Regions from separate parts of the Phytobacter sp. V91 genome, predicted to be linked through region 1. Evidence: predicted binding sites of a transcription regulator. Region 1 holds the regulator's gene; the other holds the start of a gene.

What was found. The regulator PhoB, encoded in region 1, activates phosphate uptake and scavenging genes when phosphate is short. The targets are predictions, from matches to a motif close to CTGTCATAAAACTGNCNNAT.
Region 2: a site for PhoB is predicted at 6,210-6,229, ahead of uvrB (excinuclease ABC subunit UvrB). Genes of this name have one in related genera too.

The regions. Positions count from the first base shown of each region.
Region 1 is NZ_CBFFRJ010000099.1:3,170-11,396, forward strand. Features, by position in the region: gene brnQ (branched-chain amino acid transporter carrier protein BrnQ) at 1-196, opposite strand, end outside; gene phoR (phosphate regulon sensor histidine kinase PhoR) at 604-1,899, opposite strand; gene phoB (phosphate response regulator transcription factor PhoB) at 1,921-2,610, opposite strand; gene sbcD (exonuclease subunit SbcD) at 2,806-4,008, shown strand; gene sbcC (exonuclease subunit SbcC) at 4,005-7,148, shown strand; gene mak (fructokinase) at 7,191-8,096, opposite strand; gene rdgC (recombination-associated protein RdgC) at 8,196-8,227, shown strand, end outside.
Region 2 is NZ_CBFFRJ010000085.1:3,116-11,342, forward strand. Features, by position in the region: gene eptA (phosphoethanolamine transferase EptA) at 369-2,012, shown strand; gene pmrA (two-component system response regulator PmrA) at 2,009-2,683, shown strand; gene pmrB (two-component system sensor histidine kinase PmrB) at 2,715-3,764, shown strand; gene uvrB (excinuclease ABC subunit UvrB) at 3,954-5,975, opposite strand; gene ACSZO4_RS16990 (ABC transporter ATP-binding protein) at 6,728-7,450, shown strand; gene bioD (dethiobiotin synthase) at 7,392-8,114, opposite strand; gene bioC (malonyl-ACP O-methyltransferase BioC) at 8,107-8,227, opposite strand, start outside.

The sequences.
Region 1 (8,227 bases):
CCTTCGCCAGCGCCACCACGGTGAGAACAGGAAGTCCCACTGCGGTTATCAGAAAGCCAATTGACGCAGTCCAGACGTGCTCGCCTGCCTGCAAACCGACCATCGGGGGGAAAATGATATTGCCTGCGCCGACGAAGAGCGCAAATGTCATAAAGCCCAGAGCAACAATGTCTCGTGGTTTTAAATGATGGGTCATAAACGTTTACTGCCTGTGGATGTGGTGATGCAAGTGGTGAAATTTTCGCCTTGCGCTGCGGAACATTACAGCGCCAAGAGCCTGAAAGTGAAGCGCAAAACACTTCACTCTTCGCGTGGTGGAGAATAGTTTTTTGATTTACCACGCAAATACAGTGAGTCTGACGACTCACGGGGCGCAATTTAAACGCTTATAACGTTTAAAGGCAATAAGGGATCGCAAAACCAGATGGTTATGCCAGAGTGAAAAAGAATACCAGATGATATCTCTGTATATAAGAAAAACAGATGGCTAATCATGCGAACAAAAAATCAGCGCAGACATATTCTACGGATGAATAGAAGGAAAAATGGGTGAAAAGGAGAGTATTCTGACAGGAGTGGAAAGAAAAGCTGACACCTGCGGCGTCAGCTTGCGTTCCTCGCCACCAGCCGTTCTGGCAGGGTAAAGCTAAAGCGGGTCCCTTTTCCGGGCGTGCTGTCGATATCCAGCTTGCTGTCATGGTGATTAACCGCATGCTTAACAATCGCCAGCCCCAGTCCACTGCCACCGGTCTGTCGGGAGCGGGCCTTGTCCACCCGGTAAAAACGCTCCGTCAGACGCGGAATATGTTCAGCCGCAATCCCCGGACCGTTATCCTCAACGCTAAACTGCACGCCCTGAGCCACACGCTGCCAGCTCACGGTAATGTGCGTTCCCGGTGGCGTATGGTTAACGGCGTTGTAGACGAGATTTGAGATTGCGCTGCGCAGTTGTTCCTCATTACCCAGCACTTTGACGGCATTATCGACCACAAACTCCAGTTCATGCTTTTTGTGGCTCAGGGTCTGGGCTTCCCTTTCAACCACCCGCAGCATTATGGGGACATCGATAATTTCATTAGGTGGAATAATTGGCGCCGCTTCGATTTTCGATAACGTAAGCAACTGTTTAACCAGCCCTTCCATGCGTGAAGTTTGCTCACGCATGGTATGTAAGGCTTTCTCGCGCGGCAGCCCTTCCAGAGTCTGCTCCTGCATCATCTCCAGATAGCCCTGCAGCACGGTAAGCGGCGTACGCAATTCATGGCTGACGTTGGCAAAAAAGTTACGTCTCGCCCCTTCCAGCTGATGCATCTGCGTGACATCGCGCGCCACCATTAACAACTGGTGCTCACTGTAGGGCATCACGCGGATCTCAAGATGACGGCCATTGTTAAGCACCAGATTAAGCGGACGGACAAAATTCCGTGCTTTATGGTAGCGAGTAAATTCAGGGTAACGCAGCAGGTTGAGAATATTTTGTCCGTTATCGTCCGGCCAGCGTAAATTAAGCAGCTGCTGAGCCAGGCCATTACACCAGAAAATGGCCCCCTCTTCGGTGGTCAGAACGACCGCATCCGGTAAAGATTCAGCCCCGCTGCGAAAACGTTTAATCAGATTTCCCAGCTCACGACGCCGTTTTTTATTCCGCATCTGCATCTGATGCAGGCCATACAACAGCGGTTCCCAACTCCCTGTCCCTGGCGGAGGGGTCATACTTTTATCGACCCATAACCACCAGGAAAGCCGCATTAAATTCCAGAAATGCCAGGCCAGTAATCCGGTCACCGCCAGCAGTAAAAACCACGGCAGATAACCAAAAAATGCTCCGAGCAGTGCCGCTGGTAAACAGCACAGGATGAGTTCGAGTACCAGCCTTTTCCATGACAGCCGTTCCAGCACGCGTCACACTCCTGTCAGATTTCAGAAACGGGTTGAGAACCGGTAACCCGTGCCGCGAACTGTTTGTACCATCCGATCGTGACCACTGTGTTCCAGCGCCTTACGCAAGCGGCGAATATGCACATCCACCGTCCGGTCTTCAACATACACGTTGGTTCCCCAGACGTGGTTCAGCAACTGTTCGCGGCTGTAGACGCGTTCAGGATGGGTCATAAAGAAGTGCAGTAGCTTAAACTCTGTCGGCCCCATGTCCAGGGGATTCTCGCCCGTCATCACGCGGTGGGAGCTCGGATCGAGACTCAGCCCCTGCATTTCGATGACTTCTTCTACCGCCATCGGCGAGATACGTCGCATCACCGCTTTGATGCGTGCGACCAGCTCTTTTGGCGAGAACGGCTTGGTAATGTAATCATCAGCGCCGGTTTCAAGGCCCCGAACCCGGTCCTCTTCTTCCCCGCGGGCGGTCAGCATCATCACCGGGATTTCACGGGTCATGGCTTCACGTTTCAGGTGTTTGATAAACTGAATACCTGAGCCACCCGGCAACATCCAGTCGAGCAAAACCAGATCGGGCCAGGGTTCATTAAGTTGGTTCACCGCGCTGTCATAATCTTCCGCTTCGACAGGTTGAAAGCCGTTTTGCTCAAGCACAAAGCAAACCATTTCACGGATGGGTGCTTCATCTTCTACGACCAGAATGCGTCTTGCCATAATTTGCCCTGTTTAATTAAGTCATCAGTCAATCGCGGCGTCAGTATGCGTCACTTTTGTGACAGATTTATGAAACAAATGACCGACAGATGACCCCAGCCGCCGTTTTATGACAGCGATGATTCGCTTTCGCTGGCAGCGCATATGCCCTTGAATGTTATAATCCTGTTTACGCTTTTTTGCCACGGAACCGCTATGCGCATCATTCATACTTCGGACTGGCACCTCGGTCAGAACTTTTACAGCAAAAGTCGGGCCGCAGAACACGACGCCTTTCTCACCTGGCTGCTGGCAACCGCAGAACACCATCTGGTTGATGCGATTATTGTCGCAGGCGATATCTTCGATACCGGCTCTCCGCCAAGCTATGCCCGCGAACTCTATAATCAATTTGTGGTGAAGCTACAGAGCACCGGCTGTCATCTGGTGGTGCTGGCGGGCAACCACGATTCCGTCGCTACCCTCAATGAATCGAAAGATATTCTCGCCTGGCTAAAAACCACCGTGGTCGCCAGCGCGGGCAGCGCGCCCTTTGTTTTACCGCTGCGCGATGGCTCAGCCGGGGCAATTTTTTGCCCGGTTCCTTTTTTACGCCCGCGCGACATTGTCACCAGCCAGGCGGGGCTTTCCGGCGCGGAAAAACAGCAGCATCTGCTGGGGGCGATTACGGATTATTATCAGCAGCAATATGACGCGGCCTGCACCCTGCGCGGCGACAGGCCGCTGCCCATTATTGCCAGCGGACATCTCACCACCGTCGGCGCCAGCAAAAGTGATGCGGTGCGCGAAATCTATATCGGCACCCTTGATGCCTTCCCGGCGCAGAACTTCCCGCCAGCGGATTACATCGCGCTTGGGCATATTCATCGCCCACAAAAAATTGGCGGTCAGGAGCATATCCGCTATTGCGGCTCCCCTATTGCCCTGAGTTTCGATGAAACCGGCAAAAGCAAATATGTCAATTTAGTGACATTCAGTGACGGAAAGCTGGCCGAAGTCACCCCGCTGGAGGTTCCCGTTACCCAGCAATTAGGCGTTGTCAAAGGCGATCTTGCCGCCATCAGCTCGCAGCTCACGCAGTGGAAAGGTAATCACGCCGACTCTCCGGTCTGGCTCGATATTGAAATCACCACCGATGACTACCTCAGCGATATGCAGCGCAGGATCCAGGCGCTGACTGCCGAACTGCCGGTGGAGGTCCTGCTGGTTCGTCGCAGCCGCGAACAGCGGGAGCGCATTCTCGCCAGCGAGCGGCGCGAGACATTAAGCGAACTCAACGTTGAAGAGGTCTTCGCCCGTCGTCTCGCGCTGGAAGAACTCGATGAGACGCAGTACGCCCGACTACAGGCGCTGTTTATGCAGACAGTGCATGCCTTACAGCAGGAGCACGACGCATGAAAATTCTTAGCCTGCGCCTGAAAAATCTCAACTCACTGAAAGGTGAGTGGAAGATAGATTTTACCGCCGAGCCTTTTGCCAGTAATGGCCTGTTTGCCATTACCGGCGCGACCGGAGCAGGGAAAACCACCCTGCTGGATGCCATATGCCTCGCGCTTTACCATGAAACGCCACGGCTGAATAATGTCTCGCAATCCCAGAATGATTTGATGACCCGCGGCACTGCCGATTGCCTCGCGGAGGTGGAGTTCGAAGTCAAAGGCATTGCCTATAGAGCCTTCTGGAGCCAGACCCGCGCCCGCAATCAGCCGGATGGCAACCTGCAGGTGCCGCGCGTTGAGCTGGCGCAGTGCGCGGATGGCAAAATCCTGGCGGATAAAGTCAAAGATAAGCTTGAGCTGACCGCATCGCTCACCGGGCTGGATTATGGCCGCTTTACCCGTTCGATGCTGCTTTCCCAGGGGCAGTTTGCTGCCTTTCTGAATGCCAAACCTAAGGAGCGGGCAGAGTTACTGGAAGAATTAACCGGTACCGAAATCTATGGCCGGATCTCCGCTGATGTCTTTGAAAAACATAAGATAGCCAAAACAGAGCTGGAAAAATGTCAGGCTCAGGCCGAAGGCGTTGTCCTGTTTAATGATGAACAACGTGAGACGTTGAATAAAAGTTTGCAGGCACTTACTGACGAGGAGCAGCGCCTGCTGAACGGGCAGCGAGAAGCGCAAACCCAGCTAAACTGGCTCAATCGCAGCCATGAATTGCAGCTCGCTCATCAGCGCGCACAAGCCGCCACGGTGCAGGCCCAGCAGGCATACGAGCAGGCGCAGCCCGAGCTGACCCGGCTCAACCGCGCCCAGCCGGCATTACAACTGCGCCCGGTCTGGGAGCAGGTGCAGGAGCAACGCCAGGTACAGCAGCGTAGCGTCCAGCAAAATGATGAAGTGAATACTCGCTTACAAGCCAGTCGCGACCTGCGTGGACGCATTCGCGCCAGCGCGGCCCATCAACACGCCCAACTGATGGCATCGCAAACCACTCTGAAGAGCTGGCTGAGTGAACATCAACGTTTTCAGCGCTGGCAAAATGAACTGGCCGGCTGGCGGGCGATGCTTAACCAGCAGGACGGTGACAAAAAACCCTGGCAGGCGCTGCTGGCGCGCATTGAGCAAAATGAGCTGAAACTGCGTGGCCTGATGGACATCTCTCTGGAGATGAGCCCCGAAGAGGTGAATGCCGCCATGACGTTAAGTGCGCAACAGCGTCCGCTGCGCCAGCGACTGCATGCCCTGCACGCCCGTTTCGCACCGCTGCAAAAACATCTCGCCCAGCGTCAGCAAAGCCTGACGGAGCTAAAAGCCAGCCAGGAAAGATGCGATGCCGAGCTGTTAAGCAAACGTGCGCAATATAAAGATAAAAACCAGCTACTGACCGAGATCCGTAAGGTCTGCGAGCTGGAAGATCGTATCCACAGTCTGGAGAACGAGCGCGCCCGTCTCCAGCCGGGCCAGCCGTGCCCGCTTTGCGGCTCCGCAGAACACCCGGCCATTGCGGAGTATCAGGCCATGGTGCCGGGAGCCAACCATGCCCGTCGCGATGCGCTGGATCTGGAGGTCCGTAAGATGGCCGAGGACGGTGTTGCCCTCAGCGCGCGTCTGAAAGGACTGGCGGAGCAGTATGAAAAAGAAGAACGCCAGGCCAGAATCTTGCAGCAGGATGAGCAGGCCCTGCAACAGGAGTGGGTGCAACTGTCTGCCGACCTTGGGATCGGTATGCAACCGCAGCACGATCTCACCAGCTGGCAGGCCAGCCAGGATGCCTATGAACATCAGCTTTATCAGTTAAGTCAGCGTCTGACATTACAGAACCAAATCAGTGAACAGCGCCAGCAGGTGGCGCAATATCAGCAGACCGCCGATGCCCGCAGGATGGCACTCACCGCAAGTCTGGAGCCGCTGGGGCTCAGGGTTCCGGCTGAAGGTGAAGAGGCGTCATGGCTGGCAGAACGCAGCGCCGAAGCGCAGCTGTGGCAGGATAAACAGAACGAATTCACGGCCCTGCATGAGCGTATCGCGCAGCTCTCTCCTCTTCTGGAGACGCTGCCGGAAGAAGACGTCGCCGGGAGTCCTCAGCCTGAGCCTCTGGACAACTGGCAGCAGGTGCATAACCGCTGTGTTTCGCTGCAAAGCCAGTGGCAAACCCTGCAACAACAGCTCGCTCAGGAAACGCAACGACTGGCCGCACTGGAGAAACAATTCGCCGCAGCGCTGGCAGAAAGTGAGTTTGCCAGCCAGCAGGCATTTCTGGATGCGTTGCTCGATGACGTGGAGCGCCAGCGGCTCGAACAACTCCGCCAGAAGCTGGAGAATGCCTGCCAACAGGCTCAGACGCTGGTCAGTAGCGCTGAACAGGTGCTGAAGACCCATATCGCCCAGCCGCCAGCAGCAATGGATGAGCAGGAAACGGCGGAGAAAAGTCAGGAAACGCTCGCAGCGCTAACGAGCCAGCTGAGGGAAAACACCACCCGCCAGGGAGAATTGCGCCAGCAGCTTAAGCAGGATGCCGGGAACCGTCAGCGCCTGCAGACCCTGATGCTGGAGATTGAGCGGGTCAGGGAACTCTGCGACGACTGGGGTCATCTGGCGCAGTTGATTGGCTCCAAAGACGGGGATAAATTCCGTAAGTTCGCCCAGGGGTTAACGCTCGATAACCTGGTATGGCTGGCAAACAACCAGCTTAACCGACTGCACGGGCGTTACCTGCTCAAGCGCAAAGCCAGCGAAGCGCTGGAGCTGGAAGTGGTGGATACCTGGCAGGCGGATACCGTGCGTGATACGCGTACGCTTTCGGGCGGCGAAAGCTTCCTCGTCAGCCTTGCGCTGGCGCTGGCGCTGTCAGACCTGGTGAGCCACAAAACCCGCATCGATTCGCTGTTCCTCGATGAAGGTTTTGGCACACTCGACAGTGAAACACTGGATACGGCGCTCGATGCTCTTGATGCGCTGAACGCAACGGGAAAAACCATTGGTGTTATCAGCCACGTCGAAGCGATGAAAGAGCGGATCCCGGTACAGATCAAGGTCAGGAAGATTAACGGACTGGGGTACAGCAAACTGGATAAAATCTTTGCGCTGGAGTCCTGACAACTTCCCGGCAATCAGCAGATTGCCGGGTTCTCCACCGGGTCAGGGTTGGGGCCACAGCCAGGCCGCCCCGCGCACGCCGCTGGAGTCACCGTGCAGCGCTTTGCGAACCGGCGTTTCGAACTCGCCGCCAAAGACCCAGTTTTTTACCAGTGCAGGCACGGTTTTGTAGAGCCGCTCGACGTTACTCATTCCGCCGCCGAGCACAATCACATCGGGATCGAGAATATTGACCACGTGGGCCAGCGACTTTGCCAGCCGCAATTCATAGCGGCATAACGCAAGCTCTGCGAGCGAGTCCTGCTCTTCCATCAGGTGCATAATTTCATTACCTTTCAGCGCCCGTCCGCTCAGACGCTGATAATCCGTGCCAAAGCCGGTGCCGGAAATAAAGGTTTCGATACAGCCCTGTTTGCCGCAATAGCACGGGACTTCCGCCCGGTAGCGCAGTTCATCTTCGTCCATCCACGGCAGCGGATTGTGGCCCCACTCACCCGCCGTGCCGTTTCCGCCAATATGCGCACGACCGCCAAGCGCCACGCCCGCACCGCATCCGGTGCCAATGATTACGGCGAAGACGGTTTGCGCGCCTGCGGCCGCACCGTCCACCGCCTCTGAGACCGCCAGGCAGTTGGCATCATTCGCCAGGCGCACTTCTCGATTCAGGCGCAGGCTTAAATCCTTATCGAAGGGTTTCCCGTTCAGCCAGGTCGAATTGGCGTTTTTCACCACCCCGGTATAAGGCGAAATGGATCCGGGGATCCCCATCCCTACCGTCCCGGTTTGCCCGGTCTCTTTTTCGGTGAGCGCAACAAGAGAAGCAATCAATTCAATGGTTTGATGGTAATCACGCGGTGTGGCCTGGCGATAGCGAAACAACTCATCGCCATCATCGCTGAGCGCAATGATTTCTGTTTTCGTCCCACCTAAATCAATACCGATACGCACATAATGCTCCTCATAGTTGGACAACGCATTCACATGCAAGCGCGGCGACAATTGGTTATCATGCCCGCTGCATTTAACGACAAGGCCGTGGAAAAAATCATGCTGTGGTTTAAAAATTTAATGGTATACCG
Region 2 (8,227 bases), on a different contig from region 1:
GCACGCCCTGTGCTGGCATAAGACCTCCCTGATACCTGCAACGTATTAAGGCACGCCGAATATTTGCGGCGTCGCTCTCCTGATCGGCAAATATAAAAAGACTTCATGAAGGTGAAACAGACAAACCCGAAAAACAAGCCGTTAAATTCTTTTTCAGAAAATGACCCTGAGTAAATAAACATTACATTCACCAGCTTTATGTAATTCACTAAAAAAACGATTAATCAGCTATTTCAATATGTTAGGCATAATCATGTTATATAATTGAATATAGCGAATAGGATCACCCGCTCTTACCTTAACTTCTTAAGGTTGTCTTAAAGATCGCTCACTACCATGACAGGATTGTTTCAGTCAGGATCGCTGTTATGTCCCATTTTGCTCTGCGTCGGCCCAGCTTAAGCCGCCTGTCCTATCTTCTCGTTTTCGCACTCTATATTGCGCTGATATTGAACATCGACTTTTATCGCCAGGCCTTTGCCTTACTGCCAGTGAATTCCTGGCATAATGCGCTGGTCTTTTTATCGATGCCGGTAGTGGCATTTAGCGTCATGAATATTGTGCTGACGCTGGCCTCTTTTATACGGCTCGACAGCCTGGTATTAAGTCTGTTTGTGCTGGTCAGTGCTGCCGCGCAATATTTCATGATGAGTTTTGGCGTGATTATTGACCGCTCGATGGCGACCAATATTCTCGATACCACCCCCGCTGAAAGTTTTGCGCTCCTTTCTCCGCGAATGATGATGGTGCTGATACTCAGCGGCGTACTGGTCGTGGCAATCGCCTGGTGGGTGAAAATTAAGCCATCGCTCTCCGTCTGGCGCAGCATTATTAGCCGCCTGATTAGCCTGGCGATATCCGCTCTGCTGATCTTGGTGATTGCCCTGCTGTTCTATAAAGATTACGCCTCCTTATTTCGTAATAATAAGGAGCTGGTGAAATCACTGAACCCGTCGAACAGTATTGCGGCATCACTATCCTGGTACAGCCATAACCGCATGGACAATTTGCCGCTGGTTCGTCTTGGCGAAGATGCAAAACAGGATCCGCGGATGCAGCAAGGCCCGCGTAAAAACCTGACCATCCTGGTGCTGGGTGAAACCTCGCGGGCGGATAATTTCTCCCTCGGCGGTTATACACGCGAAACTAACCCATTGCTGAAGCAGGATAATGTCGCTTATTTCCCGAACACTACCTCCTGCGGCACTGCCACGGCGGTCTCGGTTCCCTGCATGTTCTCCGGTATGCCCAGAGAACGCTATGACGATCAACTGGCGCATCACCAGGAAGGGCTGCTGGATATTATTCAACGCGCCGGGCTTCAGGTGCTGTGGAATGATAATGACGGCGGCTGCAAAGGCGCCTGCGACCGGGTGCCCAATCAGGATATGACGAAACTGAATCTGCCCGGTCAATGTATTGACGGCGAGTGTTTCGATGAGGTGTTATTTCATCAACTGGACGATTACATTAATCATCTCCAGCAGGATGGCGTTATCGTATTACATACGATTGGTAGCCACGGTCCGACCTATTTTAATCGCTACCCGCCCGCGTTTCGTAAATTTACACCGACCTGCGATACCAACCAGATCCAGACCTGTAGTCAGGAACAGCTGGTGAATACTTATGATAATACGATTATCTATGTTGACTATATTGTCGACAAAACCATAAAACTGCAGCAAAGCAAGCAGGATAAATTTACCACCAGCCTGGTCTATCTTTCCGATCATGGCGAATCGCTGGGGGAAAATGGCGTCTATTTGCACGGACTGCCTTATTCCATCGCCCCGGATACCCAGAAACATGTGCCGATGCTTATCTGGCTGTCTGAGGATTACCAGCATCGCTACGGGGTCAATAATCAGTGTTTGCAGCAAGAAGCGCAGCAGAAAAACGTTTCCCAGGATAATCTCTTTTCGACCATGCTGGGATTAACCGGCGTCGGGACCAAAGAATACCGGAAACAGGATGATCTTTTGACCGCCTGCCGTGGAGAGCCGAAATGAAAATTCTGGTGGTAGAAGATGATTCCCTGCTGTTGCAGGGGCTGATGCTCGCCATGCAAAGTGAAGGCTACGTGTGTGACGGGGTTACAACAGCCCATGAGGCGGGCTTAAGCCTGGCGACCGGTCACTACAGCCTGATGGTACTGGATCTCGGTCTGCCTGATGAAGATGGCCTGCATTTTCTGCAACGGGTACGCCGGGAGAAATACAGTCTGCCGGTGCTGATCCTCACCGCCCGCGACACCCTCGGCGACCGCATTGCGGGCCTGGACACCGGCGCCGATGACTATCTCATCAAACCTTTTGCCCTCGAAGAACTCAACGCCCGTATTCGGGCGTTACTGCGCCGACATAACAATCAGGGCGATAATGAAATTATCAACGGCGACCTGACCCTCAACGTCACCCGTCGCCAGGTCTGGCGGGATGGTCAGTTGATTGAGCTGACGCCCAAAGAGTATGCCCTGCTCTCGCGACTGATGCTCAAAGCGGGCAGCCCGGTGCACCGTGAAATTCTCTACAACGATATTTACAGCTGGGACAATGAACCGGCCACCAACACGCTGGAAGTGCATATCCATAATCTGCGCGATAAAGTCGGTAAATCGCGCATTCGTACCGTTCGCGGTTATGGCTATATGCTGGTTAATACTACCGAGCGACAGGATTAAGCGGGTGAAAATTAACCTTAAAGGCTGGACCATGCGCCGCCGACTGGTGATGACCATTGGGGTGATTCTGGTGTTATGTCAGTTGGTGAGCGTGTTCTGGCTGTGGCATGAAAGTAAAGAGCAGATCCAGCTGCTGGTGGAAAGCGCAGTTCATAATCACAACAACCATAAGCATATCCAGCATGAAGTGCATGAGGCGGTAGCCAGTTTGCTGGTGCCCAGCCTGTTGATTATTGGTCTTGCCCTGCTGCTGTGTTTACAGGCCGTGAAGATGATCCTGCGCCCGCTTTCAGAGCTGCAACGGGAGCTGGATGCCCGAACGCCGGATAACCTCGAACCCATTACGCTCAATAACTCGGTACAGGAAGTTGAGGCGGTCGAATCGGCCATTAATCAGCTGGTGGGACGCCTGACCCTGACCCTGGAGCGCGAACGGCTTTTCACCGCAGATGTGGCCCATGAGTTACGTACTCCGCTTGCCGGTTTGCGTCTGCATCTTGAGCTGATGGCGAAAACCCACTCGCTCAACGTCACCCCGCTTATTCAGCGCCTGGATCAGATGACCGATAACATTTCCCAGCTATTGCAGCTTGCGAGGGTTGGCCAGTCATTCTCGGCGGGTAGCTACCAGCAGGTGATGCTGATGAGCGATGTTATTTTACCCATCTGGGGCGAGCTGGACACCATGCTGACCAGCCGACAGCAGGTCTTACTGCTCCCGGAGGATAGTGAAGATGTGGCTGTAGCTGGCGATGCAACCTTACTGCGCGTGCTGGTGAGAAATCTGGTGGAAAATGCCCACCGTTACAGCCCGCCAGCGTCAACAATCCGCATCAGTATTGAAAATGGGGAAGCACCGGTAATAGCGGTGGAAGATGAGGGTCCTGGCATTGATGAGTCACGCAGCGGCGAGCTGAGCAAAGCTTTTGTACGCATGGACAGTCGCTATGGCGGCGCAGGGCTGGGGCTGAGTATTGTGACACGGATCGCCCAGTTACATGATGCACAATTCTTTTTGCATAACCGACAACCCACGCCCGGCGTGCGGGCATGGGTGAGGTTCAAACCGGTGTCGCGTTAAGCGCGTTTAATAACTGAGTACCCAGGTATGGCTAAAGGCAATAACAACGACCAGAGATAGCGCGACAGCAACATACTGATAAATGTTTTCTTTTTGCATTCCGAACTCTCCTGAAATTTGCATGAAGAGTACCGGAACAACATTAAGCAAACATTAAGCACCGGTCAGCATTGCGTGACAGATCTCATATTATGACACCGCAATAAAGAGCTCCCGCAGCTGCTGCAGCTTGTCGCGGCATTTTGCCGCTTCCTCAAATTCAAGATTTTGCGCATGCTGCATCATCTGCCCTTCAAGCTCATGAATTTTTTGCTGCAACGCTTTTGGCGTCAGCGCCCGCTCGGCGGCGTCTGCCTGAGCCGGAGTCCGGGATTTTCCGCGGCTCTTCGCCCGGGTTTTAGCGAGGCTTTCCCCAAGGCTAAGAATATCGACCACTTTCTTATTCAGGCCCTGCGGCGTAATGCCGTGATCTTCATTGTACTGATGCTGCTTCTCGCGACGACGCTCGGTTTCGCCAATGGCGCGAGCCATCGACGGCGTGATTTTATCGCCATACAGAATAGCTTTACCGTTGATGTTACGGGCCGCGCGACCAATGGTCTGGATCAGTGAGCGCTCGGAGCGCAGGAAGCCTTCTTTATCGGCATCCAGAATCGCCACCAGCGAGACTTCCGGCATATCCAGGCCTTCACGCAGCAGGTTGATGCCGACCAGCACGTCGAACTCCCCAAGGCGCAAATCGCGGATGATCTCCATACGTTCGACGGTATCGATATCCGAGTGCAGATAGCGCACCTTCTCTCCATGCTCTTCCAGATATTCCGTCAGATCTTCCGCCATCCGCTTGGTTAAGGTCGTCACCAGCACGCGCTCGTTAATGGGTGAGCGTTTGCGAATTTCGGAGAGCAAATCGTCGACCTGTGTCGCCACTGGGCGAACTTCAATGACCGGGTCAAGCAGGCCAGTGGGACGCACCACCTGGTCAATCACTTCATCGCCCGATTTTTCCAGCTCATAGTTGCCAGGCGTCGCAGAGACATAAATGGTCTGCGGTGCGAGGGCTTCAAACTCTTCAAAGCGCAGCGGACGGTTGTCGAGGGCTGAGGGTAAACGGAAGCCGTACTCCACCAGCGTCTCTTTGCGCGCCCTGTCGCCTTTATACATGCCGCCAATCTGCGGAATGGTAACGTGAGATTCATCAATCACCAGCAGGCCATCGGCAGGCAGGTAATCGAACAGCGTCGGCGGCGGCTCACCCGGCCCACGCCCGGACAGATAGCGCGAGTAGTTTTCAATCCCCGAGCAATATCCCAGCTCGTTCATCATCTCCAGATCAAACTGGGTACGCTGGGTCAGACGCTGCTCTTCCAGCAGTTTGTTATTGTCCATCAGCGATTTTCGGCGAATAACCAGCTCGCTTTTGATCTCTTCCATCGCCTGCACAATACGTTCACGCGGCGTGACGTAGTGGGTCTTGGGGTAGACGGTAAAACGGGGGATCACCGATTCCACCTGCCCGGTCAGCGGATCAAACAGGGACAGCCGTTCCACCTCTTCATCGAACAGCTCAACGCGCAGGGCAATATCGTCAGACTCCGCCGGGAAAATATCAATCACCTCCCCACGCACGCGGAACGTCCCGCGCTGGAAAGCCTGGTCATTGCGGGTATATTGCAGCTCCGCCAGACGACGCAGGATTGAACGCTGATCGATAATCATGCCGTTGGTCAGGTGCAGCATCATCTTCAGATACAGATCCGGGTCGCCCAGACCGTAAATGGCCGACACCGACGCCACCACAATCACGTCCCGGCGTTCGAGCAGCGCTTTGGTCGCCGACAGACGCATCTGCTCAATGTGCTCATTCACTGAGGCATCTTTTTCAATAAAGGTATCTGAGCTTGGCACATAGGCTTCAGGCTGGTAGTAGTCGTAGTAGGAAACAAAATACTCCACCGCATTTTCCGGGAAGAACTCTTTCATTTCGCCATACAACTGGGCCGCCAGGGTTTTATTGGGCGCCAGTACCATGGTCGGGCGCTGCAAATCGGCAATCACGTTGGCGATGGTGAAGGTTTTACCTGAACCCGTCACCCCGAGCAGCGTCTGATGCGCCAGCCCATCTTCAAGGCCTTCTTTCAGGCGGCGGATAGCCTCAGGCTGATCGCCAGAGGGGCGAAAAGCAGAATGCAGTTTTATCGGTTTACTCATGTGAACAGCTACCTGATGAAGGAATGAGCGGGCAGGAAAGTAATTTTACTCACCACGCGGAGATTTGCCAGTAATATATACTGGATGAAAAAACAGTGGCATTATCGTGGATCTGTACTAGCCAGGGTCGCAACAGTGTTTGCTGACCATGAAAACCGACCAGACTGGAACAAAACACCTGCCCTTACGGGTTATCCCCAGAACATTTCGTTTTTTAACATTTGTCAAGGGAGGTAATGAAAGTTTTGTGGCAGCGGGTGACACTTTTCTTACAACCATTGCTTTTATTTAACTAATTGATAAAAAACACTTTTCATCAAAAGCCGCCTTTCGCATCAATTCAGGCGCAGGCCGCGTGTTTACTCGCTTATCGCACTTTTTCTAACTCTAATACACAAGGTTATCCACAGGAATAGTGGATAACTCTCTCCAGCCCATGCGCACCCTGAGTCCACAGATTGCTGACTGGCTGTGTTTTTAGCGTCGTAAAAAATTTTTATCGCTTATTTTCGCAGAATAATTGCTAACGAAACGGCAAAACCGCCTGCGATCGTGCTCACATTTTACCCATTTTGCTGCACCATAAGCGTCAGGGTAAGCACTGACAAAGTGCACGGATTTTCGCCATTTTTGGCGAAAAGGGATTTTAAATACCTGTTTTCTCATCCTTATCTGAAAAGCAAACACCTTTTACGTTTTGGCAAGCCTTTTGCAGACTGATCCTGACCTCAAATCGAGAGAAGGAGCGGATTATGTTGAGCTTACGTTCAGTGAACCAGTATTACGGCAATCAGCATACGTTGTGGAACGTCGACCTCGATTTAGTTCCAGGCGTCTGTACCTCCGTTATCGGCCTGCCGGGTATGGGCAAAACGACCCTGATTAACTGCATTACCGGGTTTTTACCCGTTGAAAGCGGCAGTATGGTCTGGCAGGACGCCAGTGGACCCCCACAGGATATGCTGCACTGGCAGGCAGAGCACCGTTCGGCTATGGGCATCGGTTATGTGCCTCAGGACAGGAGGATCTTCTCCCAGCTAACGGTCGAGGAGAACCTGCATATCGCGCTGCTGGCAGGCCCGGCCCCCCGCAATGCGGTAAGCAGTGAAATTTATGATCTGTTTCCAGAGCTTTATGCCTTTCGTCAGGTGAAAGGGAGCGGATTATCGGAAGATAATCAATATCAGCTGGCGATGGCGCGGGCGATGATCAACCGCCCACGCCTGTTGATCCTTGACGAGCCGACCCGGGGTCTGGGCCAGGCGTTTATTCATAAGCTCGGGAATCTGATCGTGCGCCTGAATCAGGATCTGGGCATGACCATTCTGCTGGCTGAACAACACCTGAATTTTATCCGCCGGGTGGCGGATCGGTTCTGCCTGCTGCATCGGGGACGTAACGTCGCCGAGGGGGACGTTAAGCAACTGGACGAGGGGCTACTCTCGCACTGGATGACGCCGGAGTCAGCACGCTGAGATCGAGATAATGACCTTTTTGCGCATCGTCTGGCGCGTGTGAAAGCCAGGGAATTTCCCCGAGCAGAGGGGCTTTCAACACGCGCCGCAGGGTCGCAAGATATTCGTTGTGCCGTCTGCCAGGCGGTTGTACATCATTGGCAATCCATCCGGCCAGCGTTAACCCGGCCTGGGTAATGGCCTGTGCTGTGAGCATGGCGTGATTAATACAGCCCAGTTTAACCCCCACCACCAGAATCACCGGCAGTTGCTCGGCAATCACCCAGTCGGCGAAGGTGTAACTCTCCGACAAGGGGGTAAACCAGCCTCCCGCGCCTTCCACCAGCACCCACTGCGCACTGCTTTCCAGCTGACGTAATCCGGCAGACATCTCCTCAGGCACAATTGGCGTGCCCGTATCAGCGCTGACGATGTGCGGCGAGGTTGGCTCAGCGAAAGTCCAGGGGTTGACCATTGCATAAGGCAACGGCACGCTGCTGTTTTGCTGAAGCGCCAGCGCATCACTATTACGTAGCCCTTCCGGCGTCATCTCGCAGCCCGAGGCGACAGGTTTATATCCCGCGGTACGCAGCCCGCGTAAATTTGCCGCCTGTAGCAATGCGCAGCTGGCGACCGTTTTACCCACTTCAGTGTCCGTCCCGGTCACAAAATAACGTTCAGTCACGGCGGATAACCCCCCAGAATAGTTGATAGCTTAACGGGAAAAGTCCGTTTTCCTGCGGCCAGGCATGCTGCAATTGCTGCAGTTTGCCGCGCGTCAGCCCACCGCTGCGCCCG